One region of the Spirillospora sp. NPDC049024 genome, then DNA from elsewhere that is predicted to be linked to it. Evidence: riboswitches for the same ligand, from Rfam matches in the RefSeq annotation. Region 1 holds a riboswitch; each other region holds the start of a gene.
What was found. A riboswitch is a leader RNA that binds a small molecule or an ion and turns the genes downstream of it on or off. The one in region 1 is predicted to bind cyclic di-AMP.
Positions count from the first base shown of each region.

Region 2: linked by a shared signal. The riboswitch ahead of AB0C21_RS42840 (NlpC/P60 family protein) and the one ahead of AB0C21_RS16325 (CHAP domain-containing protein) in region 1 are both predicted to bind cyclic di-AMP.
Region 3: linked by a shared signal. The riboswitch ahead of AB0C21_RS05760 (C40 family peptidase) and the one ahead of AB0C21_RS16325 (CHAP domain-containing protein) in region 1 are both predicted to bind cyclic di-AMP.
Region 4: linked by a shared signal. The riboswitch ahead of AB0C21_RS39870 (CHAP domain-containing protein) and the one ahead of AB0C21_RS16325 (CHAP domain-containing protein) in region 1 are both predicted to bind cyclic di-AMP.

Region 1 covers NZ_JBEZFD010000007.1:368,654-376,256, forward strand. Annotated here, with positions in the region: gene AB0C21_RS16305 (rhomboid family intramembrane serine protease) at 1-181, opposite strand, end outside; gene AB0C21_RS16310 (DEDD exonuclease domain-containing protein) at 221-2,035, opposite strand; gene AB0C21_RS16315 (NYN domain-containing protein) at 2,197-3,603, shown strand; gene AB0C21_RS16320 (C40 family peptidase) at 3,793-4,836, shown strand; cyclic di-AMP (ydaO/yuaA leader) riboswitch at 5,335-5,533, shown strand; cyclic di-AMP (ydaO/yuaA leader) riboswitch at 5,659-5,829, shown strand; gene AB0C21_RS16325 (CHAP domain-containing protein) at 5,838-6,668, shown strand; gene AB0C21_RS16330 (hypothetical protein) at 6,708-7,603, shown strand, end outside.
Region 2 covers NZ_JBEZFD010000048.1:148-7,750, forward strand. Annotated here, with positions in the region: gene AB0C21_RS42820 (helix-turn-helix domain-containing protein) at 19-897, opposite strand; gene AB0C21_RS42825 (phytanoyl-CoA dioxygenase family protein) at 967-1,740, shown strand; gene AB0C21_RS42830 (BlaI/MecI/CopY family transcriptional regulator) at 1,799-2,176, shown strand; gene AB0C21_RS42835 (M56 family metallopeptidase) at 2,181-3,119, shown strand; cyclic di-AMP (ydaO/yuaA leader) riboswitch at 3,223-3,367, shown strand; gene AB0C21_RS42840 (NlpC/P60 family protein) at 3,371-4,414, shown strand; gene AB0C21_RS42845 (response regulator transcription factor) at 4,455-5,561, opposite strand; gene AB0C21_RS42850 (hemerythrin domain-containing protein) at 5,707-6,393, shown strand; gene AB0C21_RS42855 (Cof-type HAD-IIB family hydrolase) at 6,604-7,422, opposite strand; gene AB0C21_RS42860 (inositol monophosphatase family protein) at 7,419-7,603, opposite strand, start outside.
Region 3 covers NZ_JBEZFD010000003.1:33,026-40,628, forward strand. Annotated here, with positions in the region: gene AB0C21_RS05735 (ATP-dependent Clp protease ATP-binding subunit) at 1-1,547, opposite strand, end outside; gene AB0C21_RS05740 (histone-like nucleoid-structuring protein Lsr2) at 1,964-2,287, opposite strand; gene AB0C21_RS05745 (RDD family protein) at 3,269-3,892, opposite strand; gene AB0C21_RS05750 (RDD family protein) at 3,900-4,721, opposite strand; gene AB0C21_RS05755 (amino-acid N-acetyltransferase) at 4,727-5,248, opposite strand; cyclic di-AMP (ydaO/yuaA leader) riboswitch at 5,429-5,619, shown strand; gene AB0C21_RS05760 (C40 family peptidase) at 5,623-6,618, shown strand; gene AB0C21_RS05765 (transcriptional regulator) at 6,916-7,149, opposite strand.
Region 4 covers NZ_JBEZFD010000034.1:7,681-15,283, forward strand. Annotated here, with positions in the region: gene AB0C21_RS39855 (acyl-CoA dehydrogenase family protein) at 1-406, opposite strand, end outside; gene AB0C21_RS39860 (glycosyltransferase family 4 protein) at 431-1,717, opposite strand; gene AB0C21_RS39865 (bifunctional glycosyltransferase/CDP-glycerol:glycerophosphate glycerophosphotransferase) at 1,701-4,613, opposite strand; gene AB0C21_RS39870 (CHAP domain-containing protein) at 4,858-5,631, opposite strand; cyclic di-AMP (ydaO/yuaA leader) riboswitch at 5,643-5,781, opposite strand; gene AB0C21_RS39875 (PP2C family protein-serine/threonine phosphatase) at 6,267-7,603, opposite strand, start outside.

The sequences.
Region 1 (7,603 bases):
CGGCGCCGTACTCGAACGTGAAGTGCGTCGCCTTGCACTCGCGGACCGCGCCCTTGCCGTACCAGGCGGCGAAGTTCGACATCGGGGTGAGCAGGAAGACGACCACGTTGACCGCGATCAGCAGGTACGTCACCCAGGGGATGCGCCGCGCAGGCTGACTGTCGTAGAGAGGCAGTGCCATGCGGGGTCGTCCTCCGGTTGCCGGGTGTACATCGTCACCTTAGTGGCGGCGCGGCCCGCGAGGGGCCGCCTCAGGCCGGGCGTACGACCGGTCGTAGGCCTTGTCGATCCACTCGCGCAGCCCCTCGGCGCCGTGCACCGGACACGTCCACGGGCCGTCGACCTCGACCAGGCGGACGCCGGGCAGGTCGAGCCAGCGCAGGACGCACTCCATCTCCTCGGCGGTCGCGCCCTGCGAGGGGGGCGCGCCGAGGGCGACGCCGCCGGGCGCCTCACCGGAGGGCGGGAACACCGTCTCGGCCGTCGCGATGAGCGCGTCGACGTAGGGGCGGGGCCGGGCGTTCGGCGGGACGGTGCCGGCCGCGGCGAGCCGGCCGTACCGCACGACCGACAGCTCCCAGCCGCCGTCGAAGGCGGGGCGCGCCGCCACGAGCTGGGGCAGCCGGGCCAGCGCGGCGAGCCGCTGCCCGCGCGCGGCGGCCCGCACGAACGCGGCGAGCCGGTCGCGCTGGGCGGCGGCCTCCTCGTAGCGCAGCTCGGCGGCGAGCCGGTCGATGCGCACCTGGGCGGCGGCCACGACGGGCCGCACGTCGCCCTCCATGACGGCGCGGGCCGTCCCGGTGTGCACGGCGTAGGCGTCGGCGGACTCGCGGCCGTCGCAGGGGGCGCCGCAGCGGCCGAGCTCGGCGAGCGCGCACGAGCGCGCCTTGCCGCGCTCGATGAGCCGGAGCGTCAGCCGCTGGGTGCACTGGCGCAGCGGCACGGCCTCGTGCAGCGCGGCGCGCGCCTCCTCCGCCTGCCGCCGCGACGAGATCGGCCCGAGGTAGCGGGCGCCGTCGGCGCGGCACTCCCGCACGATGGACAGCCGCGGGAACGGCTCCACGGTCAGCTTCAGCCAGATCGCCCGCTCGGGGAACTTGGACCGGCGGTTGTAGCGCGGCTTGTGCTCGGCGATCAGCCGCAGCTCGCGGACCTCGGCCTCCAGCCCGGTGGCGCACACGATCGTGCGGACGTTCTCGGCGAGGCCGACCATCTCGCGGACGCGCCACCGCGTCTCCGAGCCGGTGAAGTAGCTGCGCACGCGCGAGCGCAGGTCGCCGCTCTTGCCCACGTAGAGCACCTCGCCGGCGTGGTCCTCGAACAGGTAGACGCCCGGGGTGGACGGGACGTCGTCGGCGAGGTGGCGCTTGCGGCGCTGCTCGGGGGTGGGCGCCTTGGCGAAGCCGCGCATCTCCTCCAGCGAGGTGACGCCGAACGAGCCGAGCCGCTCGATCAGGCCGTGCAGGACCTCGACGGTGGCGCGGGCGTCGGCGAGGGCCCGGTGCGTCGGCTCGTTGGACGTCCGGAAGTAGCGGGCCAGCGTGCCGAGCTTGCAGTTGGGCACCTCGTCGCGGGACAGGACGCGCCGCGCGAGGTCGACGGTGTCGACGACCGGGAAGGCGGGCCACGCGTAGCCGCTCGCGGCGCACGCGGCCTTGAGGAACCCGATGTCGAACGAGGCGTTGTGCGCGACGAGGACGCAGCCCCGCGCGAACTCCAGGAACGCCGGCAGCACCGACTCGATGCGCGGCGCGGCCGTCACCATCGCCGTGGTGATGCCGGTCAGCGCGGTGATGAACGGCGGGACGGGCCCGCCCGGGTCGACCAGCGTGCCGAGCTCGCCGAGCTCCTCTCCCCCGCGCACCTTCACCGCGCCGATCTCGGTGATGGCCGAGTCGGCCGCCGAGCCGCCGGTGGTCTCGAGGTCGACCACCACGAAGGTGACGTCGCGGAGCGGGGTGCCGAGGTCGTCCAGGGTGCCCTGGACGCCGTGCGCCTGGGCCCCGCGGCCCTGGACACCGTGCGCAGCCGTCATGTGCGCGACCGTAGAGGACCCCACCGACAGAACTTCGTGCCGCTAGGGTTGGGGGGTGCCGGGACGTCCCGCCGGTCGGGGGCCGCGGGGACGGGCGGGAGGCATCCCGCCGAGGGTTCGGCGCGATCCGTCCGATCACGCGTTCGCCCTGGTTAGGGCGGGTGCGCTCGGGAACACACAGCCCACCGGCGGCGCAGCCCGGAAGGAGCGGGATCATCGACAGCGGCCCCGAAGCGACCCCCGGCCGCGGGGATCCCGCGGAGAAGCTGGCCCGCCCGCTGCCCGAGGCGGTGCGGCAGGGCGTGGTGGAGGTCGCCGCCGACCTGATCGGGACGCTGCCCGCCGACGAGGTCCCGCCGCCGCTGCGCCGGTTCGCGCGGTTCGAGCGCCGCAAGCGCGCCAAGCTCGCGGGCCAGCACATCGCGGCGGCGCTGGAGAAGGACGAGGAGTTCCGGCGGCGGGTCGCCGTGCCGCTCCGGGAGGCGCAGGCCGACCTGGCGGAGGTGGTCGAGGGCGGAGACGTGCCGCCCGCGGCCGATCCGGTGCGCGTCGCGGTGCTGGCCTACCTGCTGCGCCCGGCGGGCTGGACCGCGCTCGTCGAATCGGCGCGCGAGGAGCTGGCGCGCTCGGCGACCGCGTCCGAGGAGGAGGAGGCCGAGCGCCGCATCGCCGCGCTGAAGGCCGAGCTGGCCGCGACCCGCGACGCCCGCGGCGCCGAGCTGGCCAAGCTGCGCGCCGAGCTGCGCGAGACCAAGGCCGAGGTCGCGGAGCTGCGCCGCAAGCTGCACGACGCGCGCACCCGGTACCGGGCGGCGGAGGAGCGCGCCCTCGCGGTCGCCGCCGACGCCGACCGCGAGCTCGCCGCCGCGCGCGAGTCCACCGCCGCCGCGGACAAGGAGCTGCGCAGGCTGCGCGCCCGCGCCGCGCGGGCGGAGGAGGCGGCGGAGGCCGCCAAGCGGGCCGCGCGGGAGGGGCGCAACGTCGACGACGTCCGGCTGCGGATGCTGCTCGACGCGCTCGTGGACGCCGCGCAGGGCGTCCGCCGGGAGCTGGCCCTGCCCTCCACCATCGGCCGTCCCGCCGACGCGGTCGGCGGGCTGGAGCCGGACCGGCTGGCGCACCGCGCGCTGCCCGGCCGGGCCCTGTCCGACAGCGACCCGCAGCTGCTGGACCGGCTGCTCACGCTCCCGCAGGTGCACCTGGTGGTGGACGGCTACAACGTCACCAAGACCGGGTACGGGGAGCTGCCGCTGGCCGACCAGCGCAGCCGGCTGCTGTCGGGGCTCGGCGGGCTGGCCGCGCAGACGCGCGCCGAGGTGACGTGCGTGTTCGACGGCGCGGAGCTGGAGGCGCCGGTCGCCATCGCGGCGCGGCGCGGGGTGCGGGTGCTGTTCAGCCGCCCGGGGCAGACGGCGGACGAGCTGATCGGCGAGCTCGTGCGGGCGGAGCCGCCGGGCCGGTCGGTGGTCGTGGTGTCGTCCGACCGGGAGGTCGCCGACGCCGCGCGGCGCGCCAGCGCGCGCCCCTGCCCCTCCTCCCTGCTGCTGCGCAGGCTGGGCCGCTCGTAAGGCGGGCCCGCCCATAAGGCGGTCATAAGGCTCTCATAAGGCAAGCCTCGCGGTGCGTGATCATCACGTCACGAAAAGTGGATGATGTCCGCAGATGTCAATCAAAGAGTGATGAATCGGTTGTGACGGCTGTTGCCCCTCGCTAATGTCGTCCGCTGACGTCGTTGGACGAGAGGGGCGAAACCGACCGTGGCCAATGATCACATCGGGGCACCGGCGCAGCGGCCTGCCCGCAGGGCGGGTTCCGCGGGCAGAGGCGTCTCCCGTCGCCTGGCGGCCGTCGCCGGCCTGACCGTGGCGGTCTCCCTGACCTGCTCCCCGGTGGTGGCGCACGCCGAGCCCAAGCCGACCCGGGCGCAGGCCCAGAAGAAGCTCGACAAGCTCAACGAGCAGATGGACCAGAAGGTCGAGCAGTTCAACCAGAACCGCGAGAAGCTCAAGGTCGCCAAGAAGAAGTTCGACTCCGCGACCAAGGCGAGCAAGCAGGAGCAGGCCAGCTTCGAGGAGCAGCGGTCCAAGATCGCTCAGATGGCGGCCACCGCCTACAAGAACGGTGACTCGGCCGACGTCACCGGCTTCGTCGGCAGCAAGGACCCGCAGTCGATCCTCGACCAGGCGGCCGTCTTCTCGCACCTGTCGCACGAGCGCAGCTCCCAGCTCACCCAGTTCCTCGCGACGGCCCAGCGGCTCCGCCGCGAGCAGGCCCAGGCGAAGTCCGCCTACGACGAGGTGAAGTCCAAGCAGGACGAGCTGAAGAAGCAGAAGCAGGAGCTCGACAAGCAGGTCGAGAAGCAGAAGGCGCTCTTGCGCCGGCTCGGCGGCGGCACGTCGTCGCGCCCGGGCGGCGGCACCGGCGGCACCTACAACGGCCCGGCCAGCGGCTCGGCCCGCAAGGCGCTCGACTTCGCCTACGCCCAGCTCGGCAAGCCCTACTCCTATGGCGCCACAGGCCCGAACTCCTACGACTGCTCCGGCCTGACCATGAGGGCCTGGGGCGCCGCGGGGGTCAACGTCACCCGCACCACCAACACCCAGTACGCCGCGACGAAGCGGGTGGCCAGGAGCGACCTGCAGCCGGGCGACCTGGTCTTCTTCAGCAACCTCGGCCACATGGGCATGTACGTGGGCGGCGGCAAGATGATCCACGCCCCGCACACCGGAGACGTCGTCAAGATCAGCGACATCAGCTCCGGCTACTACCTGAACAACTACTACGGCGCCGGGCGCCCCTGACGCACCGCCCTGACACCCCCGCGGCGCGGGTGTGACGGGGCCCTCATCGACAACGGACCGGGCTTGACCTGGTCCGTTGTTGATTTTGGGGGGGTTTGCCTTCTCTTGGGGCTTTGGTACCTTGTCACCACTCACGGCGCCCTCCAGACGCCGTGGACCCGCGGCGCCCCCCAGGCGCCCCGGTCCCACGCGGAGCATCCAGCACCCGCGTGACGGCGGCGCGAGCCACGCGCCGCACCTCCCGGGCGGCACGCCCCACGTGCCGTCCCGCGGCGCCCGTAGGCGCCGCACGGTCTCGACGCAGACCAGGCCTACCCCCGCCCCACCGTGCGCACGCTTGCCGCGTGCATGGCGCCGAGCGTGCTGCCGCAGTGGCCTACACGGGGCGGGCCCCGGACGGCCCCGGAGACGGGGCGCCGTCCGCACACAACATCAGGCGCCGCTCTTTCGCACGCGGGAGACAGGTTCCGCGCAGGGCCCCATATCGCCCCCAGGATCGCAGCGGCAGCGCCGAATCCGCCGAAGAGCGGAACCGGGGACCCATATCCGCCGGAGTCCGGAGAGTCTTTCCGGACGGGCATTCCGGCACCCGGGGTGAATCGGCGCGTCTCTCCCGGGGCACCGGCGAGAGCCGCCGTAGGGCCACTTCCACGCCCGAACCCGTCAGCTAACCCGGTAGGCGTCTGGAAGAGAAGGAGAGAATCCCGCAGCGGTACCTGGGGCGTGGCCGCCACGCGACCACGCCCCGGACCCCCCTTTCGCTCCGCAGGCGCCCCCCGCCGCCGGAGCTCCCCCCAATCCGAACCGGTGTGCCCGCCCCCGGGCACGCCACCGCCGAATCCGCGGACCGCCGTGCCCCGCACGCGCGTCCGACGCGGAACCGGGGACCCACTGTGTCCTTTTCGGGGTGAATCGGCCTGCCTTCGCGGCCGTAGGGCGGCTTCCACGCCCGAACCCGTCAGCTAACCCGGTAGGCGCCATGGAAGCCGAGGAGACCCCCCGTGCCACGCGCGCACCGCAAGAAGGCCCCGGGCAAGCACCGGAAGCCGCACCCCCTTTCCATCACGTGGCGGACGACCGGCGGCGTCGTCGTCGGCGCCGCCGTGCTCGGCACCGCCGCCGCCACGGCGCAGGCGTCGGTCCTGCCGTTCGGCTCCGCCCCGGTGAGGTCCGCCGCCGCGGCCGACCTGGCCCCCGGCCTGGCGGCGCACGGCGACCCGTCCAGGCGCAAGTCCGAGGGCGAGCCCAGGACCCGCGCCTCGAAGACCCCGAAGAAGACCCGGCCCGAGCGGCCGTCGGCCGAGTCGTCCGGCAGGCCCTCCGCCAGGGCGGCCGGCAAGTCGCGGCCCACCGCCGCGCAGGCCATCAGGCTCGCCCGCTCGCAGGTGGGCGTCGAGGAGGACGGCGGCGGCGAGACCAAGTTCCAGGAGTGGTACATGTCCACGTCCCGCGCGCGCGAGACGCTCGCGCGCGACGGCGGCTCCCTCGACGGCTACAGCGACGCGAACTGGTGCGACATGTTCGTCTCCTGGGTCGGCGAGCAGATCGGCTTCGGCGACCAGGTCGGCAGCGACGCCTGGACGGTCGCGCACGCCCGCTGGTTCCAGGAGCACGGGCGCTGGGGCACCGAGCCGAGGCCCGGCGCGATCGTCTTCTACGCGTGGGACGGCGGCAAGTCCTTCGACGACATCCGGCACGTCGGCCTGGTCGTCAAGGAGATCGACGACGGCACGATCGAGGCCGTCGAGGGCAACACCGACAACGCCGTCCGCGTAAAGGAACGTTCCACAGACGACGTCGTCGGCTACGGCTACCCGGACTACCGGTCGTGATGCCGCCCCTGGCCCCGCGTCCTGCATAGGATCGCGCCCATGGAGGAAGGCCCCGGGCAGGACGCCACCGTCACGCGGCGCAGGGTCCTCGCCCTGGGCGCGGGCGGGGCCGCCGCCCTGCTCGCCGGAGGCGCCGGCCTGGTCGGCTCGCGCTCCGGCGGCGGGGCGCCCGGCGCCGGCGGGGCCGGCGCCGCCACCTCGCGGGTCGCCGAGACGTTCAGCCCGGAGACGGCCGCCGCGGTCCTCGCCAACCGCGCGCGCGCCGTCCGCGACGGCGACCGCATGGCGTTCCTCGCCAGCGTGGGCGACGCCCCCGCCGCCTTCCGGGACGCCCAGGCCCTCATGTACGGCAACCTCCGGAAACTCCCCCTGGAGGGCTGGCGGGAGCGCATCGTCAACACCGAGGCCATGGACGGCGGCAACGCCGTCGTCCGGATCGAGGTGCGCTACAGGCTGCGCGGCTTCGACAGGAGCGACGTGGCCCGCACCCGCTACCTCACGCTGGCCCCGCGCGGCGGGACGTGGACGGTCGTCGGGGACGGGACGTCCCGCGGCCTCACCGACGACGTCGACATCTGGGACAGCGGCCCCCTGACGGTGGTCAGGGGGCGCGCCGGACTCGTCATCGGCGACGGCACCGGCCTCGACCGCATCGCGGCGCGGCTGGACGCGGCCGTCCCGGTCGTCACCTCCGTGGTCGGCAAGGGGTGGGCGCAGCGGGTCGTCGCGCTCGTCCCCGCCGACGCCTCCCTCGCCTCCGCGCTCGCCGGCCCCGGGCAGAGCCTCGGCCAGATCGCCGCGCTCGCCACCATCGCCCCCGGGGACGGCCGCGGCGAGGACCGCGTCATCATCTCCCCCGGCACCTTCGGCCGCCTCAACGAGCTCGGCCGCAACGTCGTCCTCACGCACGAGCTGACCCACGTCGCCACCGGCGG
Region 2 (7,603 bases), on a different contig from region 1:
TCGGATCCCCTCGCCCGATCACCGGGTAGGGCGGTCCGCGTCTCCTGCCGACCGGGTCCGGGCCCTGTACCCGGTCGGGGTCAGCCCGACGAGTTCACGGAAGCGCCGCGCGAAGTAGGTCGGGTTGTCCCATCCCACGGCCGCGCCGACGCGCGCGGCGGGGAGATCGGAGCCGGCGAGCAGGTCGGCGGCCCGTTCGGCTCTGATCCGGGCCAGGTGGTTCAGCGGGGAGACCCCCACGTGCCGGACGAACAGCCGCCCCAGGTAGTCGGGATCGAGGCTGACGGCGCGCGCGAGGCCGTCCAGCCGCCAGGCTTCGGCCGGCGCCGCCTCCATCCGGGCGATGGAGGCGGCGACCGCCGGGTGCGGGGCGGGACCGGCGGCCTCCGGGACGCTCGCGTCGGCCAGGATGCCGAGCACGGTGACGAGCCTGCCCAGCGCGCGGCCCGCGTGCGGTCGCGCGCTGGACAGGTCCGCTTCGAGCCGCCGGATCTGGTCGATGGCCTCGTCGGCGGCGTCCGGCCCGAGGACGGTGACCGCCACGCCCCTGGAGCCCGGGGCGACGGGCTCGGTCCAGAGCAGGCGCCGCAGGGCCGGGACCTGGTAGAGACCTCCTAGTTCGGAACGCAGCGCCTGCGCCGACAGGCAGCAGTTGGCGACGACGAGGTCCGCGCAGTCCACGAAACCGTGCCACGCGCCCGGCCGGAGCACGACGGCCTGGCCATGCCGCAGCCGGTGCTCGCCTCGGGCGGTCACGTGCGTCCCCCGGCCGGGCCCGATGACGGCGATCTCGATGAAGTCGTGCGCGTGCGCCTCGACCTTCGAGGAGAGCCGGTGCAGGCCTCCCCAGATCGGCCCGTCCGCGAACAGCCCCTGCTCGTGCAGCACTGTCGCCATGTCGGAATCCTACGAGTACCGGACGGGATCGGCCTAGCCGCGGTCACGCGCCGTTGGAAGGCTGGCGGCATGAGCAGAAAGTCAGACATCGGTCCGGACGGACGCCTGCCCGCCGACCTCGTGAGCAGCTACCGAGAGCACGGTTTCGTACGAGTCCGCGGGGTGCTCGGGCCGGAGCAGGTCGAGCGTTTCAGAGCGGCCGCGGAGGCGTACCTCGACGCCCATCGCGGGGACAGCCTGGAGAAGGGCGGCACCTTCAGCCAGCTGGTGAACGTGTGGCAGCCCGACGAGACCCTGCGGGACCTCACGTTCGACCGGCGGCTCGGCCGGATCGCCGAGCAGCTGGCCGGATTCCCGCTGCGGCTGTGGCACGACCAGATGCTGGTGAAGGAACCGCACAGCAACACCGCCACCGAGTTCCACCAGGACCGCCCGTACTGGCCGCACGCCGGTGACCGGCTCCCGCTCTCGGCGTGGATCGCGCTGGTCGACGTCCCGCCCGAACGGGGATGCATGACGTTCCTGCCCGGCACGCAGGACCGCAGCGGCCTGCGCGCACAGGACCTCCATGACGCGGACGACCTGTTCGCGGCGGATCCCGAACTGCGGTGGATCCCGCGCGTGACCGTCCCGCTCCGAGCGGGGGACTGCACCTTCCACAGCGGCTACACCGGCCATATGGCCCTGCCGAACTCCACCGATCTGGCCAGGCTCGCGCACGTCGTCATCTACATGGACGCGGACACCGTCTTCAGCGGCGACCCGCACCCCGTGACCGACTCCCTGGGCCTCGTCAAGGGAGCGCGGCTGGACGGCGAAGCCTTCCCCCGCCCGTGGGCGTGACCCGCAACCGGCGCGGGGCGGATGTCCGGCAGAATGTGGGCGGGACGGAGGTGACCCGATGTCCGCACTTGGAGGATCGCTCGAACGCTCCATCATGGACGTGCTCTGGGCCGCGCCCGGTCCGCTGCGCGTCCGCGAGCTGCTGGCCGAGCTGAACCGGAACACGGAGAGGACGCTGGCCTACAACACCGTGCAGACCGTGGCGGAGCGCCTGGCGCAGAAGGGGCTCCTGCGGCGCACCCAGGACGGGACGGCCTTCCGCTACAGCCCGACGCGGGCGCGGGAGGAGTACGCGGTCGAGCTGATGATGGACGCGCTGAGCGAGTCCGCGGACCACGGCGCCATCCTGGCGCGGTTCGCCGAGAGCGTCCCGCCGGAGGACGCGCGGCACCTTCTGGACGCGCTGCGGCGGCGGACCGCCGGCGAAGACGCGTGATCCCGTGACCTACGTGGTGGCCGGCCTGGTCGTTTCGGTGGTCCTGCTGGGATGCGCGGCAGGGCCCGCGCTGGACCTCCTCAGGCGCTCGGCCGTCGGCCCGGGGACGGCCGTCGCCTGCTGGACGGCGGCCCTCGCCGGGACGTCCATCGCCGCCGCCGGCGCCGCCGCGGCGGCGCTGCTCGCGCCGCCCGGGCCGGGCCACGGATTCCTGTCCTGGCTGCGCGACTGCCTGCCCCACCACGGCCGCCTCGCCACCGCCGCCGCTGCCGCCGCGAGCGCCGTCCTCGCCGCGGCCTGCGGCGCCGTGCTCGCCCGCGGCCTGCCGAGGCTCGGCCGGGCCGTGCGGCGCCGCCGGCGGCACCGGGAGATGCTGCGGCTGGTCGCCCGCGAGGACGGCCGCCACCCGGACGTCCTCGTCCTCGACCACCCCGTGCCCGCGGCGTACTCGCTGCCGTCCCGGCACCGCGCGATCGTGGTCAGCACCGGGGCCCTGGAGGCGCTCGGCGCCGAGGAGCTCGACGCCGTCCTGGCGCACGAGCGGGCGCACCTGCGCCAGCGGCACCACGTGCTGCTGCTGGCGCTCGACCTGCTCCACGCGATGCTGCCGTGGCTGCCGACCGTCCGGCGCGCGAAGGCGCGGCTGCCGCTGCTGCTGGAGATGGCCGCGGACGACGCCGCGGTCCGCGCTCACGGCAGGACGGCGCTGGTGGCCGCGCTGTGCCGGCTCTCGGCGGGGCCCGCCGTCGCGGGAGCGCTCGGGGCGGCGGGTGCGCCGGCCGCCGGTGCGCTGCTGGAGCGGGTGCTGCGGCTGGAGGGCGGCGCTCCGGAGAGGCCGCGCCGCGCCGCCCGCCTCGCGGCGGCCCTGTTCGTGGTGGCGGCGGTCGCCGTGCCGCTCCTGGCCGGGGCCGTGGCGGTGGCCGAGCTGGCGCGGACGTGCTGAGGCGGCTCGGAGGTCTGGCGAAATGCGGGATGATGTGGCGAATCGCCCCATGATCTCCTACGCTCCGTAGGAGGTCGCGGTCCGACGTCCCCGCCGGGGACGGCCGGCGACCACGCCGAATCCCGCGGACGGCTCCGTCCCGGGAACCGGGGACCCGATCTCCAGGGGTGAATCCGTCCAGCGGGACGGTAGGGCGACTCCGGCCCGAACCCGGCAGCTGACCCGGTAGGCGGTACAGGAGAGGACGCCGCATGCAGCCACGCGCTGCCAGCACCCGAAGGACGGCCCGGCGACGGGCCGTCACCGGCACGGCATGGACGACCGCCATCGTGCTGTCCACCGGGCTTTTCACGCCTGCGCCCGTCCACGCCGAGCCCAAGCCGACGCGCAAGCAGCTGACCGCCCAGCAGGAGAAGCTCGCCGACGAGGCCGAGAAGCTCAGCGAGCAGTACAACGGCCTGCGCGAACGGCTCAAGCAGGCCGAGCACGCGGCGAAGACCGCCAGGGCCGGCGCGCTGCGCCGGCAGAAGGCCCTGGACGAGGCCCGCGAGCGCATGGCGAAGATCGCCGCCGACAGCTACAAGAACGGCCCGGTGGACCCGGCCATCGCCTTCGCCTCGTCCTCCGACCCGCAGGCCGTCCTGGACCAGTCGGCGACCCTCAACTACTTCGCCAAGCAGAACGACGTCCGCATCACGCAGATGCTCCAGGTGATGCAGGGCGCGGACCGCTCCCGCAAGGCCGCCGAGCAGCGCGCCGCCCAGGTGCGCGCGCTCACCGGCGAGGCGAAGAAGAAGCGCCGCGAACTGCAGATCAAGCTCAAGAAGGTCGAGAAGCAGCTCGGCACCTACAACACCGCGGGCTCACGGCCCGGCTCCATCCCCAACGTCGGCTCCGGCGGAGCGTCGGCGAAGGCGATGACGGCCGTCCGGGCCGCCCTGAGCCAGCTCGGCGTGCCCTACTCCTGGGGCGGCGGCAACGCTTCTGGCCCGTCCTACGGCACCGCGCAGGGCGCCAACATCAAGGGCTTCGACTGCTCCGGGCTGACCCTGTACGCCTACGCGCAGGTCGGCATCACCCTGGGCCACTACACCGGCAGCCAGTACAACGCCGGAACCCACGTGAGCATGAGCCAGCTCAAGCCCGGCGACCTGGTGTTCTTCCACAGCGACCTGCACCACATGGGCATGTACATCGGCAACGGCAACATGGTCCACGCGCCGCAGACCGGCGACGTCGTCAAGATCGCCCCGATCGCCGGCCGCCCCTTCGCCGGCGGGGTCCGCGTCGCCTGACGCAGGGCGCGGCCTTGCGCGCCGCGCCGTCCCGGGCCTCCTACACTGCCGCGACGTGCTCGTCGAGGTACCAGCCGTAGGGGCCCGGGGCCGTACTGGCCGCAGCGCGGGGAGCGTAGTGCCGGGAGTAGAGCGCCGCGACGAGTTCGCCGCGGCTGCGCACGCCGGTCTTGCCGAACACCGCCTTGAGGTGGTCCTGCACCGTGAACGGTGAGATCCCCAGGGCGGCGGCCATCTGCCTGGTGCTCCGCCCCTGGGCGGCGAGCCCGGTGATCTGCCGTTCCCGGGGCGTCAGCCCGTAGGCGCCCGCGATCACCTCGCTGAGCACCGCGGGCCTGGCACCCTCGATGATGACCGCCACGCGGTCCGCGGCGCCCTCCCCGCCGGACGCCGGGGAACCGTGCAGCACCACCCAGCGCCCGTCCCTGGCCGGCAGGGCCGCCCTGGCCAGCCCGTCACCGGAGGAGGCGGCCGCCGCGACGGCGCGCAGCGCGCTCGGCAGGCGCCCCCGGTCGTCGACGGCCTCCAGCCAGGCCCGCGCGTCCGCGCTGCTGACCTCGACCTCGCCCGCCGCGGTCACCAGCAGCATGCCGGGCGGATGGTCGAGGCCGTCCGGGGCGGCGAGCGCGGCGCGCAGCAGCGTGAGCCGGAACAGGTCGGCGATCGGCGTGGAGACCGCCGCCAGCAGCGTCAGCTCGTCGTCGGTGAACGGCGTCGCGGGCGCTCGCCGGTACAGGGTGAGCGAGCCCCAGCAGCCCTCCCGCGAGCGCAGGACCACCCGCGCCTCGTCGACGACGTCCAGCCCGCGCAGCAGGAGCCGGTAGCGCCGGGCGCGGGACAGGTCCCCGCCGGTGGCGCGGTGCAGGCTCGCGACGGGCGAGGCGGCCGCCGCGAGCTCGGCGTAGCCGTTGGGGTCGCCGCCCTCGAACTCCAGGCCGAACAGGACCCGCTCCCGCTCGGCCGACCCCTGCGGGTCGAGCCCGCTCACGAAGCAGCTCGTCCACAGCAGCGTCGCCGGGTCGACCGTGGAGACGGCCGCGATGTCGTACCCGACCGCGCGGCGCAGCAGGCGGTCGACCTCGGCGCGCACCCGGGTCAGATCGTCACCGCGCGCGGCCAGCCGGTGGATCCGGTCCAGGAGTTCCATGCCTCAAGCATCGCGGCCGAAGGCCCGGGTCGCCACCCCCAGATTCCAGGGATACGCAGGTCAACGCTCTCCGCCCTACGTTCGAGACGCCCGCCGAGCCTGATTCCGGCCCGGTGCGCGACAGGACACGAGAGGAAGGACCACCATGGACGACGAGCGTCCCGAGGGCCGCGACGACCTGTTCACCCACATCCACAAGGCGCTGCGCAACGGGCTGTTCGCGGTCACCGTCCAGGCCGGCGCCACCGACTGGGCCGACGCCGCCGAGGTCGCCGCGCTGGGGGAGCGGTGGCGGCGGCTGCTGGCGCTGCTGCGCAGCCACACCGAGCACGAGGACCAGCACATCCTGCGGCTGCTGGACCCGCACGAGCCCGGTTCCGCCGAGCCGACCGAGGAGCAGCACCGGGACCTCGACGACCTGCTCGACGACCTCGCCGGGCGGTTCGAGGCCGTGCTGGCGGCCCCGGGGGCGGCCGCCGGCCTGGACCTCTACCGGGACCTGGCCCGCTTCACCGCCGCCTACCTCCCGCACCTGCACGAGGAGGAGACGCTGATCATGCTGCGGATCTGGGCGCACTGCGACGACGCCGAGATCGGCGCCGCCCGCGCCGCGTTCATGGCCGCCACCCCGCCGGAGATCACCGCCACCACCCTCGAACTGCTGCTGCCGGCGCTGGACCGCCCCACCCGGGAAGGTTTGGTCGCCGGGATGGCCCGGACGGCCCCGCCCCCGGTCCTGGCGGGCGTGCTGGCCATCGCCGACCGCGTGCTGCCCGCCCAGGCCGCGGCCTCCCTGCGCCACGCCGCCACCACGGCCACCATGGCCGGCTGACCAGCCGGCCGGCAGCGGCCGCACCCGTCGGAACCCCGGCCTTGCGGGGGCAGAGCCGGGTCCGAAGGGAATGAGGCCGCCCGGGGGTCTCGGGCGGGCGGGCCCGTCCCGGCGTCCGGCAGGAGCCGGAAGCCGTCGTGTTCCAGCAGGTTGCAGGAGCACGCGGCCTCCGGCTCCGGGACCGCTCCCGAGCAGCCGGAGACGGCCGGATCAGGGGAGGACGCGGGCGACGAGGTCGGCGACGGCGCCCTCGGCGCAGGGGGCGACGACCACGTCGGCGGCGGCGCGGACCGACTCGGCCCCGTCGCCGACGGCGGCGCCGAGGCCGGCGGCCTGGATCATGTCCAGGTCGTTCGGGTTGTCGCCGATCGCCGCGATGTCGCTCAGGGCCACGCCCTGGGACGCGGCCAGCTCGCGCAGCGCCGCGCCCTTGGTCGCGCCCGTGGGCAGCACCTCCAGGTAGGTGCTCTCCGACCTGACGAGGGTGACGCCGGACACGGCCGCCGACACCGTCTCCTCGGCCGGGTCCATCAACTCGGGGCGGTCGCAGATGAGCATGACCTTGACGATGTCGTCGAACGGCAGGTCGCCCCACGAGCCGATCCGGGCGAGCTCGATCCCGTCGCGGCGGGCGTACTCCAGCAGCGCCGGCGAGGAGCCCGTGGTGTGTGCGCGGCCCCTGCTGAAGGCGACCGGCCACACTCCGGCGGGCAGTTCGGCGAACAGCATCGTGAGCTTCGCCCAGGCGGCCACGCCGAGGCAGCGCCGGTGCAGGACGGCGCCGGTGGCGAGGTCGACCACGCGCGCCCCGTTGTAGAGGATCGCCGGGGTCGTCAGGCCGAGCGTCCGGTAGTACGGCAGCGCGGCCTCCTCGCTGCGCCCGGTGGCGATGACGACGGTGCCGCCGGCGGCGATGAAGCGGCGCAGCGCGGCCAGGCTCGGCTCGACGATCTTCAGATCGCGTCCGACGAGGGTGCCGTCCAGGTCCGTGACGATCCAGTCGACGGTCCGCACCTCGGTGGCGCTCATGCCGGCTCACCCAGCCCGGCGATCTCGGCGATGACGGAGCCGGCCAGGTCGAAGCCGCCGACGCAGGCCAGGTAGCCGGGCGCCTCCCAGTCGCGGCCCCCGGTCTCCCCGTTCAGCGGCAGGTACGTGCCGCCGGCCTGCCTGACCAGCAGCACGGCCGCCGCGACGTCCCACGCGTTGA
Region 3 (7,603 bases), on a different contig from region 1:
CCGATGACGCGCTTGTGGAGCTCGTCCTCCATGCGCAGCAGGCGGGTCGACTCCTCCTCGGTCAGCTTGAAGACCGGGATGCCGGTGGCGGTGGCGAGGACCTCGGCGATCAGCTCGTCGGTGACCTCGGCGACGACGTCCATGTCGCCGGCCTTCCACTCCTTCTCCCGCTGCGCCTTCTGGCCGAGCAGCTGCTTCTCGGAGTCGCGCAGCGCCGCGGCCTTCTCGAAGTCCTGCGCGTCGATCGCGGACTCCTTGTCGCGCCGGACGTCGGCGATCTTCTCGTCGTACTCGCGCAGGTCCGGCGGCGCGGTCATGCGGCGGATGCGCATCCGCGAGCCGGCCTCGTCGATCAGGTCGATCGCCTTGTCGGGCAGGAACCGGTCGCTGATGTAGCGGTCGGCGAGCTGCGCGGCGGCGACCAGCGCGCTGTCGGTGATCGACACGCGGTGGTGCGCCTCGTAGCGGTCCCGCAGGCCCTTCAGGATCTCGATCGTGTGCGACAGCGACGGCTCGGCGACCTGGATCGGCTGGAAGCGGCGCTCGAGCGCGGCGTCCTTCTCCAGGTGCTTGCGGTACTCGTCCAACGTCGTCGCGCCGATGGTCTGCAGCTCACCGCGCGCCAGCATCGGCTTGAGGATCGAGGCGGCGTCGATCGCGCCCTCGGCGGCGCCCGCACCGACCAGCGTGTGCAGCTCGTCGATGAACAGGATGATGTCGCCGCGGGTGCGGATCTCCTTCAGCACCTTCTTCAGGCGCTCCTCGAAGTCGCCGCGGTACCGGGAGCCGGCGACCAGCGCGCCCAGGTCGAGGGTGTACAGCTGCTTGTCCTTGAGCGTCTCGGGCACCTCGCCCTTGACGATCTTCTGCGCGAGGCCCTCGACGACGGCGGTCTTGCCGACGCCGGGCTCGCCCACCAGGACGGGGTTGTTCTTGGTGCGGCGGGACAGCACCTGCATGACCCGCTCGATCTCCTTGTCCCGGCCGATGACCGGGTCGAGCTTGCCCTCGCGCGCCGCCTGCGTCAGGTTGCGGCCGAACTGGTCGAGCACGAGGGACGTGGAGGGAGCCGACTCCGAGGGACCGCCGGAGGCGGCCGGCTCCTTGCCCTGGTAGCCGTGCAGCAACTGGATGACCTGCTGGCGGACCCGGTTCAGGTCGGCGCCGAGCTTCACCAGCACCTGGGCCGCGACGCCCTCGCCCTCACGGATCAGACCCAGCAGGATGTGCTCGGTGCCGATGTAGTTGTGGCCGAGCTGCAACGCCTCGCGCAGCGACAGCTCAAGGACCTTCTTGGCACGCGGAGTGAACGGGATGTGGCCCGACGGCGCCTGCTGGCCCTGGCCGATGATCTCTTCAACCTGCTGACGCACGGCCTCAAGACTGATCCCCAGGCTCTCCAGAGCCTTGGCGGCCACGCCCTCACCCTCGTGGATCAGACCCAGGAGGATGTGCTCGGTGCCGATGTAGTTGTGGTTGAGCATCCTGGCCTCTTCCTGAGCCAGGACGACAACCCGCCGCGCGCGGTCGGTGAACCTCTCGAACATCTCGTCGCTCCTCACAGAGCGGTTGGGCAGAGTCCGGAACGTCCGGAACTGTCCTTCCGCATGCTAGCCCGCCCCGAGGAGGCCGCCCGGTGCACTCCCACCAGGAGACGTTCCCCAGCTATGCGCTGTTCAGTCTCATCCAACTACCGCATCGGTGCGTCATGTTCCCGCTACGCCCCAAGCGAACGGGGGACTTTTCGCAGGTCGGTCAAGGCGCGGGCCGAGAGTGCCGAATGGGGGTGGAGTTTCCACCCGCGCGCCCTGTGTACCTCACGGCGGACTCGGCGAACCGCGCGGACGCTACGCCACAAGCGAACGGCTCACCGGGAGAACGGCCGCCCTGCCGACGGAGCGCCCCGCTAACGGCGAACGGCCCGCCCCGCGAACGGTGACGGGCCGCCGGTGGTCCGGGCGGATCAGTTGGCCGCCTCGTACTGCTCGATCACGTGCGCCGGGATGCGGCCGCGCTCATTGACCTTGATGCCGTTGTTCTTGGCCCAGGCGCGGATCTCGGCACTGCGTTCGCGGCTGGAAGCGCCGCGCTGCCGGCGGCGGCGGTTGACCGTGCCCGCCTTACGGGACTTCTCGACGAACGGCTGCAGCGATTCCCGCAGCTTCGTCGCGTTGGCGCCACTGAGGTCGATCTCGTAGGAGGCGCCGTCGATCGAGAACGCTACGGTCTCGTCCGCCTCGCCACCGTCGAGGTCGTCGACGAGAAGCACCTGAACCTTCTGTGCCATGGGGACAGACCTTTCGGCTTGAGCAAACTCTAATCGAGTGCCAAAGATATACCTAGAACTTCGCAGATGACAATTCCGGCGTCCACCATGAACCGGCAGTCGAGGGAAACCGCCTTCCGCCCGTGACCGGCTGTAATCGGCCTCGTCGTTTCGGGTGCGCACAGACCTCGGATGACGCCCGGACCCGGCCCGGGCGCCATGAATTCCCCAACCCGCGGCGACGCGCCCGGGTTTTCAACCGTGACCGGCGTCACTGCGTACCGCGCTGACCTGCGCAGGGGTGCGCGCATTGGGCCGGGTTTGCGGACGGCGCCGCCCCGGCCGCGATTAACCTCCCGTATCGGGCACTAACCGCCTGCCCGCGCGGTAATGCGCAGGTGACCGCAGTGCCTGATCAACCCCCGGTACCGGTGGACGTGGACGAATAACGCCCGAGGGCCCGGCCCCGAAATCTGTTGCCGCGGCAGGACGGGCGCGGTCCTCGCCCTGCTCGCGCCGCGGAAGCGGGGTGCCGACCGGTGCCGCGAAATCAGGAGATCGGGACACAATCCCACCGTCTGCCCCAGTTCTTCAACCCGGCCCCGGAGACCGGCGGAGCCACGCCTCAGGCCCGGCTTCCACCGCGCGGGGCATGCCGTGCGAAAGGTCCGTTCCAAGGGCGAGGGCATGCCATCCGGAGTAAGTCCAGGCCCGCTATCAAGCGGTCGCGTTCTGGCCACGGCAACGGCATCGGAGGGAACTCTCAAAGCGGAGGCGACGTCCGGGACGCGACACATCCCGCCGGTTTCAAGACCGCAACCGGAAGGAACGGGCATATGCCGCCCGCCCCTGGGGCGCCGGAAACAGCGAGCATCTCGGCCAAAGCATGTATGGCGCATGCGAGCGGAGTCGCGTGCGCGCCGGCGCGCGCACGCGACTCCGTGGTATCGGACGGGCGGTATTGGAACCCCGCGAGCGCCTCCCGGCACCCGGGAGATGCCCTCAGAAGGCCGAGGATTCAGGCCGGGGGCGCTTTACCACGAGCGTCCCGGCGACCCTGTCGTGAACGGCCTGGCGGCTCGTGCCCTCGAACACGGCCCCCGCGTTCACGATCCAGAAGATGCTCGCGAGCAGACCGAGAACGGGAATCGGGCGCAGTCCGATCGGCACCGAATAGACGGCGGCGCGCAGAACGCAGCGCAGAACGTCCGGACGCGCGTGTGCACCGGAGGACTCGGCCTCCCCCGGAGACGCGCTCTCCTCGGGCTCGGGGGCCGTCACGGGCACGAATCCGGGCACGGAAACGGGTATGGCCGAGGCGCCCCCGGGACCGGCGGCGCCGGCGGCCTCCCCGGCCCCCTGTGCCGCCGCTCCAGAGGCCTCCTGAGCGGTCGCCGCGACCACCTCGATGCCCGCGACGCGCTTGCCGAGCGTCCGGCCCCAGAGGGCGAGCTGGACCGCCTCGTAGAGCAGCATGCATCCGGCCACGGCTGTCGGAGCCACGACGTCCGCCGTGTGCCCGGACACGAGCTCGCGGACGACGAGAACGACGGGGATGCCGACGACGAGCGTGTCGACGACGCGCGCGAGGAGCCTCTGTCCGGGCTCGGCGAGCGGTGCCGCCATCGTGGCCTTAGCCCGCGTACTCGGAGTACTCGGAATCGTCATATCCGACCCGCTCGTCGATGACGAGCGTGCCGGCGAAGCGGTCATGCAGTGACTGGTGCAGGGGCTGGTCCCAGATCGCCCAGAGGTAGGCCATGAGCGCGCCCGCCCAGACCAGCACCATCCCGTACGCGGCGTAGTCCCACACCATCACCGCCAAGACGAGGAAGAAGAAAACGCCGAGCTGGTAACCGACGTGGGTGATCCCCGCCCGCCAGACCGCCTGCGTCGTGGTGATCGGGCTGCCCGCAGGACGCGCCTGGACGACGCCAAGGCCGAGGACGCGCTTCCCAAGCGTGCGCCCCCACATGGACAACTGGACGGCCTCGTAGATGAACGGCAGCACGGACAGCACGCAGAAGAGGGTGAAGATGATGGGCCAGTTCCACACACCCCCCTCGTCCTCGGTCTTGCTGCCGGGCTTGCCCAGACCGAAGGCACCGATCGTCACCGGAAGGACGAGGGCGAATCCGAAGACCGCGACGAGCGCGTTGTCGATGATCCGGGCGCCCGCCCGGCGGTGGATCGGCGCCAGCGCCAGATCGCCGCCGTCGTCGTAGGAGCCGTGGTGGTCGTAGGAGCCGTGGTCGTCATAGGCGGGCTGCTGGTTCCACTGCTGCTGCGACTGCCACTGCTGCTGAGGCTGCTGGGGCTGCTGCCACTGCTGCTGGGACGACGGCTGCTGCTGCGGCTGCTGCCACTGAGGACCTTGGTACTGGGGCGGCGGGCCGTACGAACCCTGCCCCTGCTGGGGCCGATAAGGCCGCCCGCTGTGGGGGGAATCGCTCATTTGAGTCAGTCCTCCAGGCGAAGCAACATCCGGGTGTTGCCCAACGTATTCGGCTTGACCCGGTCGAGGTCCAAGAACTCTGCCACGCCTTCGTCGTAGGAGCGGAGAAGTTCCTCGTACACCTCAGGCGCCACCGGAGTCCCCAGGATCTGCTGGAAGCCGTGGCGGGCGAAGAACTCCACCTCGAAGGTAAGGCAGAACACCCTCCGCACGCCGAGTTCCCGTGCGGTCTCCAGGAGGCGGGTCACGATCCGGTGCCCGATTCCCCGTCCCCCGCACTCCTTCTCAACGGCGACCGAGCGGACCTCCGCGAGGTCCTCCCACATGACGTGGAGGGCGCCGCACCCGACGACGCGCCCAGGCGTCCCGTGCTGGATGTCCTCGGCGACCCAGAACTCCTGGACGTCCTCGTACAGCTTGACCGTCGTCTTCTTCAGCAGGCGCCGCCCCGACCCGGCGTACAGATCGACGAGCCTGCGTATCTCCTGGACGTCGGCGGTGCGGGCACGCCGGATCACGACTTCCACAAACAGGCGAGATTATCGAACGCCGCCGCTCGCCAGGGGCACCCCTCCGCGCAGGCGGCCGAACGCGCCGCCACCGCGCCGCGCCACCTGCGAATTCGCATGTTCTGGTTGGCATCCCATGCGGGTTCCGTTAGTGTCCATCGCTGACGTCGGCCGACCGCAGGACGGAGGCCGAACCGCCGAGTCCCAAGGCCGCAACCAGCGTCCTGGGAGCCGGGGACCCACTTTCGGAGCGTTTCGGGGGATCGCCCTGACGACCAACCGTGAGGGGTGAATCCGCAGCCGCGAGCGATCGGTCGCGCGCGGCCGCGGACGGGCTGCTCCGGCCCCAACCCGTCAGCTAACCCGGTAGGCGGCTGAGGAGAGGAGTATTCGTGAAGCGATCGCGGCATGCTTCCCTTTCACGCTTCTACGGGCGCGCGGCCACGGCGGTCGGCGCGCTCATCGTCGTTTCGGCCGCTCCGTACGCGCTCGTCCCGCACACGCTCGCCGTCGCGCACGCCGACCCCGACCCCTCGGCCAAGGAGCTGAGGACGAAGGCCCTCAAGCTCGCCGACCAGCTGGAGCAGCTCACCGAGCAGTACAACGGGCTGAAGGTCAGGCTCGCGCAGTCGCAGCGCGCCGCCAAGGTGGCCACGGAGAACGCCAAGCGGCAGGAGAAGACGCTAGAGACGCTCCGCCAGAAGGTCGGATCCCTCGCGGCGACGAGCTACATGCAGGGCGGCTCCGACCCCACGGTCTCCTTCGTCGCCTCCCAGGACCCGCAGTCCATCCTCGACCAGGCCGCGACCCTGCACTACTTCGCCAAGCAGGACAGCACCCAGGTGCTCGGGCTCATGCAGGCCATGCAGTCCGCGCAGCGGGCCCGCAAGTCCGCCGAGTCCCGCGCCAAGCAGGTGAAGGATCTGAAGTCGCAGCTCGAGTCGCAGCGCACGAAGGTCACCGACGCCTACGAGAAGATCCGCGGCAAGCTCGTCGACAAGGACCCCACCCAGCTCGCCAAGCTCCCGGTCGTCGGCACCGGCAAGGCCGCGCAGGCGCTCCGGTACGCGATGAGCAAGATCGGCCGCCCGTACGTGTGGGGCGCCGCCGGGCCGAGCACCTTCGACTGCTCCGGCCTCACGATGTGGGCCTACAAGCAGGTCGGCATCAACCTGCCGCACTACACCGGCAGCCAGTGGAACGCGGGAACGCACGTGTCGCGCAGCGAGCTGCAGCCCGGCGACCTCGTGTTCTTCTACTCCGACCTGCACCACATGGGCATCTACGTCGGCGGCGGCAAGATGCTGCACGCCCCGCAGACCGGAGACGTCGTGAAGATCGCCTCCATGGACGGACGCCCCTTCGCCGGCGGAGTGCGGGTCGCCTGACCGGGGCCCGGCAGGCAACGCGTACGACGATCGATACCGCCGTGGCTGCGGACTTCGCCGCGCCGACCGTGCCAGTGAGGGCGGACGTGTCGGGCAGGGCACACGTGGTGGTCCTGCCGGCTTTCGGGCCGGCTCAGGGGGCGTGCCCGGTTCGAACGCCGTCCGCGGCGGCGCCTTCTGCAGGGACCTACCTGCCAGGGCGCCGGCGCCGCCGCTGCGGGGTCGGACGGAATTCGAACGAGCCGCCAATTCTCCGGATGACGCCCGCCGTCCCCTGGCGAGCGTCGGGGGTGCAGGCTAGATGAGCTGCCTCCGGGCCGCCCACACCACGGCCTCGATAGGGGTGTTGACCTCCAGCCGGTCGCAGATCGTCCGCAGCCGGCGCCGCAAGGTCCGAGCGCTCAGTTCCAGCTTGCGTGCCGCCACATCGGCGGTGACACCGCTGGCGATCTGGGCGAGCAGTCGGATCTCCTCTTCGCTCAGCCCGAAATCGTCGGTGCCACGACGTGCGAGTGTGGCTGCTGTTTCCACTCCGTCCTCCCTCGTCCGTGGTGATGACCGCGGGGATGCAGCCGTCCGCTGCACAGGCACGGGTTGGCCTCGATCTGTACGCGCGTTGGGTTGCCGGGTCCGGACCCTTCCGGACTTAGATCATCGGGTTCCTTTGCTGTCTCACGCGCTTGGCCGGAGGTGGCCGCATGGCCGATTGCGGGGGTGTACGGGGGAACTCCGGGTGACGATTCACTCGTTGCCCCGCCGAGGGAGACGGGATGAGATCGCCAGCCATCCGCACCCGCCCCTCTCGCCGAACTCACCGGTCCTCGCAAGTGAACGAAGATCGTGAATCGTTTCAAGCTACGCTTCGGCTCGGAACGCTAGGCGGCCGGATCCGGCCCGTCAAGCGCCGGTCAAGAGCGCTACGCGCCCGTACGTTCACCATGTGTGACCGTGCATTCGGTGCCACGCCATGCAAAACTCCACTACC
Region 4 (7,603 bases), on a different contig from region 1:
GCTCGGAGTACCCCTGGCACCACAGCTCCCGCACCGCCACGATCGGCGGCAGGAAGCGGGCGCGCTGCTCGTCGGTGCCGAACGCGATGATCGTGGGGCCGAGCAGGTTCTCGCCGATGTGGTTGACCCGGGCGGGGCCGTCGGCGAGCGCGTACTCCTCGTGGAAGATCACCTGCTGCTCGACGGTGGCGCCGCGCCCGCCGTACTCGCGGGGCCAGCCGACGCACGTCCAGCCGGCGGCGGCCATGTGCCGCTCCCAGGCCAGCCGCTCCTCGAACGCCTCGTGCTCGCGGCCGGGCCCGCCGAGCCCGCGGGCGTGCGCGAACTCACCCGACAGGTTGTCCTGGAGCCAGTCGCGGACCTCGGCGCGGAAGGCCCGGTCCGCGGGGGACTCGTTCTGCTTCACGCCCCGCACTCTACCAAACAGTTGTTAGAAAGAATCACCCCCCAGGGCGGGTTCGGCCCCCCGCGTCGCGATCCGCCCCGGAACGGGGGACGCGGCACGGCCCGGCGCGCGGGCCGGCGCACGGGTCGGCGCGGGATCCGGCGCGGTGGCCGGGAGCTCGCGGTGGAGCAGGTCGAACAGCCGGTCCCAGCGGGCGAGGACGGTGTCCGGTTGGAACCGCAGCACCGACGCGCGGGCCTCGGTGCCGAGCGCGCGGCGCAGGTCCGGGTCCTCGATGAGCCGGTCGAGCGCGGCGGCGAACGCGGCGATGTCGCCCGGACCGGCCAGCAGACCGTCCCGCCCGTCCTCGATCAGGACCCGGACGCCCGGCGCGCAGTCGAACGCCACCGTGGGCAGCCCGTACGCCATGGCCTCCAGCACCGACATCGGGAACCCCTCGGCCCGCGAGGGCAGCGCGAACACCGAAGCCTCGACCAGCGCCTCCTCGACGTCGGACACCGCGCCCCGGAACTCGACGGAGCGGGACAGCCCGGCGGCGTCCGCCTGGGCCCGCAGGTCCCCCTCGTCCGGGCCGGTGCCGTAGATGTGCAGCCGCCACCCCGGATGCCGTCCCGCGACGCGCTCCCATGCCTCCAGCATCAGGTCCACGCCCTTCTCGTAGGACAGGCGGCCGACGCAGGCGACGACGGGCAGGTCCAGCGTGGGGTGGACGCCGGGCGTGACGTGCAGCGCGTTCGGGATGTGGTCGACGTTGGTCATTCCGTCCCTGGCCCAGGCGTCGGCGTCCTCGGCGGTGAGCACCAGCATCCGGTCGGCCCAGGGGTAGTGCTCCTTGACCCGCCGGTACCGCGAGGACGCGCGGGTCGCCTGGTACGACTCGTGGCTCATCGCCACCACGCGCAGCCCGGAGGTGTCGGCCAGCCGCACCCACTCCATCGCCCACACCTGCGCCGCGATCACGACCGCTCCCGGCCTCGCGGCGGCGAACAGCTCCGACAGCCTCACCGCGCCGCGCCGCTGGACGGCGGACCGCCACAGGTCGCGGGCCCGCGCCACCGGATCGAGCCGCCGCAGGGCCTTCCGCGGACGCCACGCCATGGCGGGCGGGCGCCACTCCCCGTGCAGCACCTCGACGGCATAGGAGCCGTCGCGGCCGTGGTGGTACGGCTCCGGCCCGCGCGTGATCCCGACGAGGGTGACGCGGTCGCCGCGCCCGGCCAGCAGCCGCGCCATGTGGTGCGCCCAGCGCTGGAGGCCGCCCATGTCGTCGGCGTTGTTGCACACGATGAAGACGTCACGCGGCGCGGCCATGGCGCTCCCTCCTCCTGCTCGGCGGCCCCCTCCTGCCGGGCGGCGCGGCCGGGAAGTAGCGGTCCGCCACCGTCCTGGCGGCGGCGCCGCGGTCGTGCTCGCCGAAGCGCGCCGCGAACGTCCGGCGCCGCGCGGCGTACTCGGCCTCGGCGGCGTCCAGGCCGGCGAGCGCGGCGACGAGCTCGTCCTCGGTGCGGGTGATCGGCCCGGGGGCGTGGCGCTCCAGGTCGAAGTAGCCGGTGGCGAGGTCCCGGTCCTCCGGCAGGTGCAGCACGATCGGCCGGTCGAGGAGCGCGAAGTCGAACATGATCGAGGAGTGGTCGGTGACGAGCGCGTCCGCGAGCAGCATCAGCGGCGTCACGTCGGGCACCGCGCCGACGTCCCGCATGACCTCGCGGGCGCCGGGCGGCACGTTGGCCCGGCACAGGTAGTGCGGCCGGACGAGCAGCACGAACTCCTCCCCCAGCTCCCGCGCGAAGACGGCGGGATCCACGGGCGGGTCCAGCAGCCGGATCCGCCGCCCCTTCGGCCCGATGGCGTACGTCGGGGCGTACAGGACGGCGCGGCGCCCGTCGTCCAGGCCGAGCGAGTCCCGCAGCTCCGCGACCTCGGCGGCCAGCTCCGGATCGCCGTCCACCCCGTTGACCAGGGGGTCGTTGCGGGGGTAGCCCGCCGGAAGCAGCTCGGAGCGGACGCCGAGGCCGTTGCACAGCGTCTCGGCGTCATGCCCGGAGCGCACCAGGAAGCAGTCGAACCGCTCCACCATCCGACGCAGCCGCGCCTGGTCGGAGGCCGGGCCCGACTTCAGCCGCGGCTGGTCCATGCCCATCAGCTTGAACGCCGAGCCGTGCCAGGTCTGGATGTAGGTCGTCTCGGGACGCTTGCGCAGCCCGTCCGGGAAGCCCTGGTCGTCGATCCAGTACCGGGCCCGCGCGAGCGCCAGGTAGTACGCCCATGATCCGCGCTTGACGAGCCGGGCGTCGTCCGGGAACCCCTTGGGGGACGACGCGTACGACCACACCGCCTCCACCGGGCGGCCGGACCTGCGCAGCTCCCGGTAGACGTACTTGGGGTTGCCCGAGAAGTGGCGGCCGAGCTGGCTCTCGAAGACCGCCAGGCCGGTCCGGACGGGCAGCCGGCTCAGCACCCGGTTGAATACGACGATCTTGGTGTTGCGGGCGGTCAGCGTCCGGCGCACCGAGGTGCCGAGCCCCTGCGCCCGGTACCTGGCCAGCCGTCCCGGCCGGGACCGGGCGGCGCGGCGCGCGACGGCCCGGGCGAGCCTCGCCCACGGGCTCCCCGTCTCCAGGGCGAACGCCAGGTGCCCTCCCTCGGTGACGTACGAGCGGAGCCGGTCCCCCGCGAACCGCGTCAGCCGGGGCCGGACGGGCAGCGCGGCACCGCCGAGCGGCGGCGACCCGCGTCCCTCGCCGAGGCGGGTGACCATCTCCTCGCCGTCCACCCGGATGCGCAGCCGGGCGTCCCAGACGGGGTCGATGAACCCGTACGGGCGGATCTTCCGGGCGGGGTCGAACTCGGCCCGCCAGGTGAGCCGGTCGCCCTCGTGCCGGACGGACGCGCGGATCCGCGCCCTCCTGGAGCGGCGGCGCCGGTCGGAGAACTCCAGCGTCCCGGTCAGCTCGGCTTCCGGCGGGATCCGCCCCAGCGGGTTCAGCACGTAGCCGGCCATGAGCACGCGGACACCGCGCGTCTCCAGCCGCGTGACGGTGTTCGCCGGGCGCAGTTCGCGGAGGGGCCGCAGGTGGAAGCCGAAGCCGGTGACGTCCAGGACGCGGCGGCCGATCCGGCCCCGCGGGCGCCCGGCGCCCCAGTAGACGCGCCCGTCCCGCTCCACGAGGCGGGCGCGCAGCTCCGTGCGCCTGGCCGGGTCGTACTCGGCGGCGGCGAGCGCTCCCGCGTGGTCGCCCTCGCGGACCAGGTGCGCGGCGATCGCGGGCATCGGGTTGGCCTCCTCGAAGACCCGCGGGTCCAGTTCGGCCAGGTAGGCGGCGGCCAGGTCGAGGAAGCGCGCCTGGAGGGCTGGGTCGCGTCCGCGCAGCTCCCGCAGGTACAGCACGAGGTCGTGGTTGACGAACTTGACGTCCTTGGCCCGCTGCAGGTCGTAGGCGCCGCGCAGCGCGAAGAGCATGTCGATGCGGCGGTGGATCTCCAGCCGGTCGGCGAAGTTGGCCAGCTCGGCGCGCCGGTTGGAGATCGACGGATCCGGCGTCCGCTCCTTGACGAGCCAGTTGTAGACGCGGTGCGGGATCAGGGCGGTCCGTCCGGCCTCCAGGTAGGCCTCGGCGGTGAAGAGCAGGTCCTCGTAGTGCAGCCGCTCGACGAACCGCAGCCCGTGCTCCTCCAGAAAGCCCCGCCGGTACGCCTTGTTGGTCGAAAGGGTGTCGTACAGGAGATCGGGGTTCTCGCTCAGCGACTCGTGGACGGCGCTGTGCCGGTACAGCCACGGATACCAGGGGCGGACCCGCCCCTTAGCGCCCCTCGGCACGTCGAGGAAGATCCGGTCGCAGAGCCCCGAGACCATGTCGGCGCCGGTGTCCTCGGCGGCGGCGAGCAGGTTGAGGCAGGCGTGCCGGTCCAGCAGGTCGTCGCTGTCGAGGAACATCAGGTACCGGCCGGTGGACGCCTCGATCCCGGTGTTGCGGGGACGGCCGCAGCCGCCGGAGTTGACCGGCAGGTGGACGGCCCGGACCCGCCCCGGGTGGGCCGCGGCGAGCCGGTCGGCGGCCTCGCCCGTGCCGTCGGTGCTCGCGTCGTCGACGATCAGCGTCTCGACGCCGCCCAGCGACTGCGCCAGCGTCGAGGCCACCGCCCTCGGGAGCCGGCGGGCGTCGTTGTAGGCGATCACCACGACGCTGACATCCGGGCGCGCCGCCATGGGCATCCCCCCTCCGCAGACTCCGGCGTGCTGGATTCCTTTCCAGGAACGCCGCACTGAGGTCCAAGGGGGATCAAAGCCTGTCAACGCTTGGCATTACCCACCGTCCCCGGAGACATTGGGCACAACACCCGGAACGCCAGAAGGCGCCCGGCCGTGCGGCCGGGCGCCTTCTGGGGAGGGGCGCCTCCGGGAGGAACGGGCGCCTTCGTGGACCGTGGTCGGGTCAGTGGGCGTGGTCGGGTCAGCGGGCGTAGTCGGGGTAGCCGAAGCCGACGACCTGCGACTTGTCGCGGACCTTCTCCTTCACCGCGTTGTCGGTGTTGCCCTCGATCGTGGTGATCTTGCCGTTGCCGTTGTCCTTGACGACGATGCCGACGTGGTCGATGTCGCCGATGCCGGCCTTCGAGCCGTCCTGCCAGTCGAAGAACACCACGGAGCCCGGCTTGGCGGTGTGGCCCCAGCGGCCGGTCTCCTTGAACCAGTTGGCGTGCTGGACGGTGTAGGCGTCCCAGCCCATGTTCTTGACGCCGGTCTGGGCGCCGAGCCAGGACACGAACATGTTGCACCACTGGGCGCCGTTGTACTCCTTCACCGAGAAGCCGCCGTCGCGCTTGGCGGTCTCCTTGGCGTGCGGAGTCGAGACGTACCACCTGTGGTACTTGGTCATGCCGCCCTTGCCCTCTTGCACGCCGACCTGCTTCTTCGCGAGCTTGATGACCTCGGCGGGCTTGACGGCGTGCGGGGGAACCTTGAACCCCTCGCGGCGCGCCTCGGCGGCGGCGGAGGCCCGCTCGGCCTTCACGGTCTTGGCGCCGGAGGAGGCGTGGGAGGCGGTGCCCTGCTCGGCGACCGCCGCCGCGCCGGCGGGGGTCTCGGCGGCCGCGCGGCCGCCGGCGAGGGGGTTGAGCACCGAGAGCCCGACCGCGCCCGCCAGGACGGCGCCTGCGGCGATGCCAAGGGCCTTGTCCTCGGACGTGAAGCGGTTGAGCGAAAGACGATCAAAGCGACCGGACATGCAGGGAATCTCCTTGTCTTCCATGGCGCCTACCGGGTTAGCTGACGGATTCGGGCATGGAAGCAGCCCTACGGCGCGACTCTCGGACGCGCCGATTCACCCCAGAAACGTGGGTCCCCGGCTCCGTTCCGGTCTCTGCGACCGGACGGACTCGGCCTCGCACCGCGGACGCGGTGCCGGTATACGGATGTTCTGCTGGCTGATCTTGATGAGGGGGCGCGCATCACCTGGCGCGCATCGCGTGCGGATACCGCTCCGCGATCCTCGGCCGCGCATGGTGCGACCGGTGGCAACGCATGGGACGCGCTGCGTGATTCGGGATCGAACGTACCAACCATCCCAAGAAAAGCAAACCAGGCATAAAGTAAAGTCTTGCCTGCTCAAAGCCCTTCCAAGGGACTCCCAACACCGGCACCCCGCCGCGTCTTCCCGATCTTTGTCGGAGTGCCGCGCAGCCCTTTGCCCGATGGGCTTACCGGTTCTCCCGGAAAAGGTAAAGAAGATCGAAAAGGAGCGGCCGGCGGGCCGGGCCGCGCCGCCGGAGCCCCTCTCCCCGCCCTCCGAGTGAGGCGCACATCACACGCAGCGATCTTCGCTGGTCAGGGGTGTCGTTCCTCACCGCGGGGCGCGGACGGTCACACCACGTAGACCGCGAAGAGCGTGGTGTCGTCCGCCGCCCGGTCGTGCTCCATCCGGCCCAGCACCTCGTCCAGCACCAGATCGGGGCGCATGGAGCTCTCCCGCAGGATGCGGGTGAGGCGGACGATCCGCTCGTCCAGGTCGGCGTCCCTGCGCTCGACCAGGCCGTCGGTGTAGAGGAAGAGCATGTCGCCCGGGTGGAGCCGGGTGGTGATCGTCGTGTACTCCCAGCCGGGCATGGCGCCGAGCATCGGGTCGCGGACGACCTCCAGCGGCGCCGCCCGGCCGTCCCGCACCAGGATCGGCGGCGGGTGGCCCGCGCACGTCCATTCGAGGACGTGCCGCGACGGGTCGTAGTGGGCGACGATGGCGGTGCCCGTCGCGGGCGGGTCCATGGCGCCGATCAGCTCGTTCAGCCAGCCGACCAGCCGCCCCGCCCGCTCACCCGTGCAGGCGAGCCCCAGCAGGCCGTTGCGGGTGCGCGCCATCGCCGCCGCCGCCGGCAGGCCGTGCCCGGCCGCGTCCCCGATGGCGAACATCGCCCGCCCGTCCTGCAGCGTCCGGGTCGCGAACCAGTCGCCGCCGATCCGGGCCGTGCTCTCCGCCGCCATGCTGCGGATCGAGGTGCACAGGCCCGGCAGCTGCTCGATCTCGTTCTCGTCCGGCAGGATGGCCCGCCGCAGCGTCACCGCCACGCGCCGCTCCTGCGCCGTCCGCGCCTGCTGCCGCAGCATCTGCCGCCGGGTCTCGGCCAGCGCCCGCTCCACCCCGCGCCGCCGGGTGATGTCCTGCGACACGATGTTGATCGAGACGGGCAGCCCGGACTCGCCGAGCACGGGCTCGGCGAACACCCACAGGTGGCGCGGCGTCCCGTCGTGGCCGATCACCCGGTGCTCCGCCTCGACCGGCTCGCGCCGCGAGAACATCGTCTGGACGGCCTCCTCGACCAGCGGGAGGTCGTCGTCCGCCACCACCTTCGGCAGGTCGTGCGGCACCGGCGGCACCTCGTCGGGGGACAGGCCGTAGTTCGCCAGCATCTGCGGCGTCCAGTCCGCCTCACCCGTCGCGAGGTCCCACTCCCCGAACCCGATCAGGGCGAGCCGCTCGACCCGCTCCAGCCGCCGCGCGATCCGGTCCTCGGCCAGGTGGTACCGCCAGGTCACGCAGACGCCGGTCGGCACCCGGACGCACCGGACGCTCATCCGCGACGAGCGGGACAGGCCGCGCTGGGCCGTCGAGTACTGGATCGAGGGGCGCTCCAGCCGCATCCCGGACTCCAGCACCTCGACGTAGTCGTCGAACAGGCCGCTGAGCACCGCACCCGGGTCCGTCC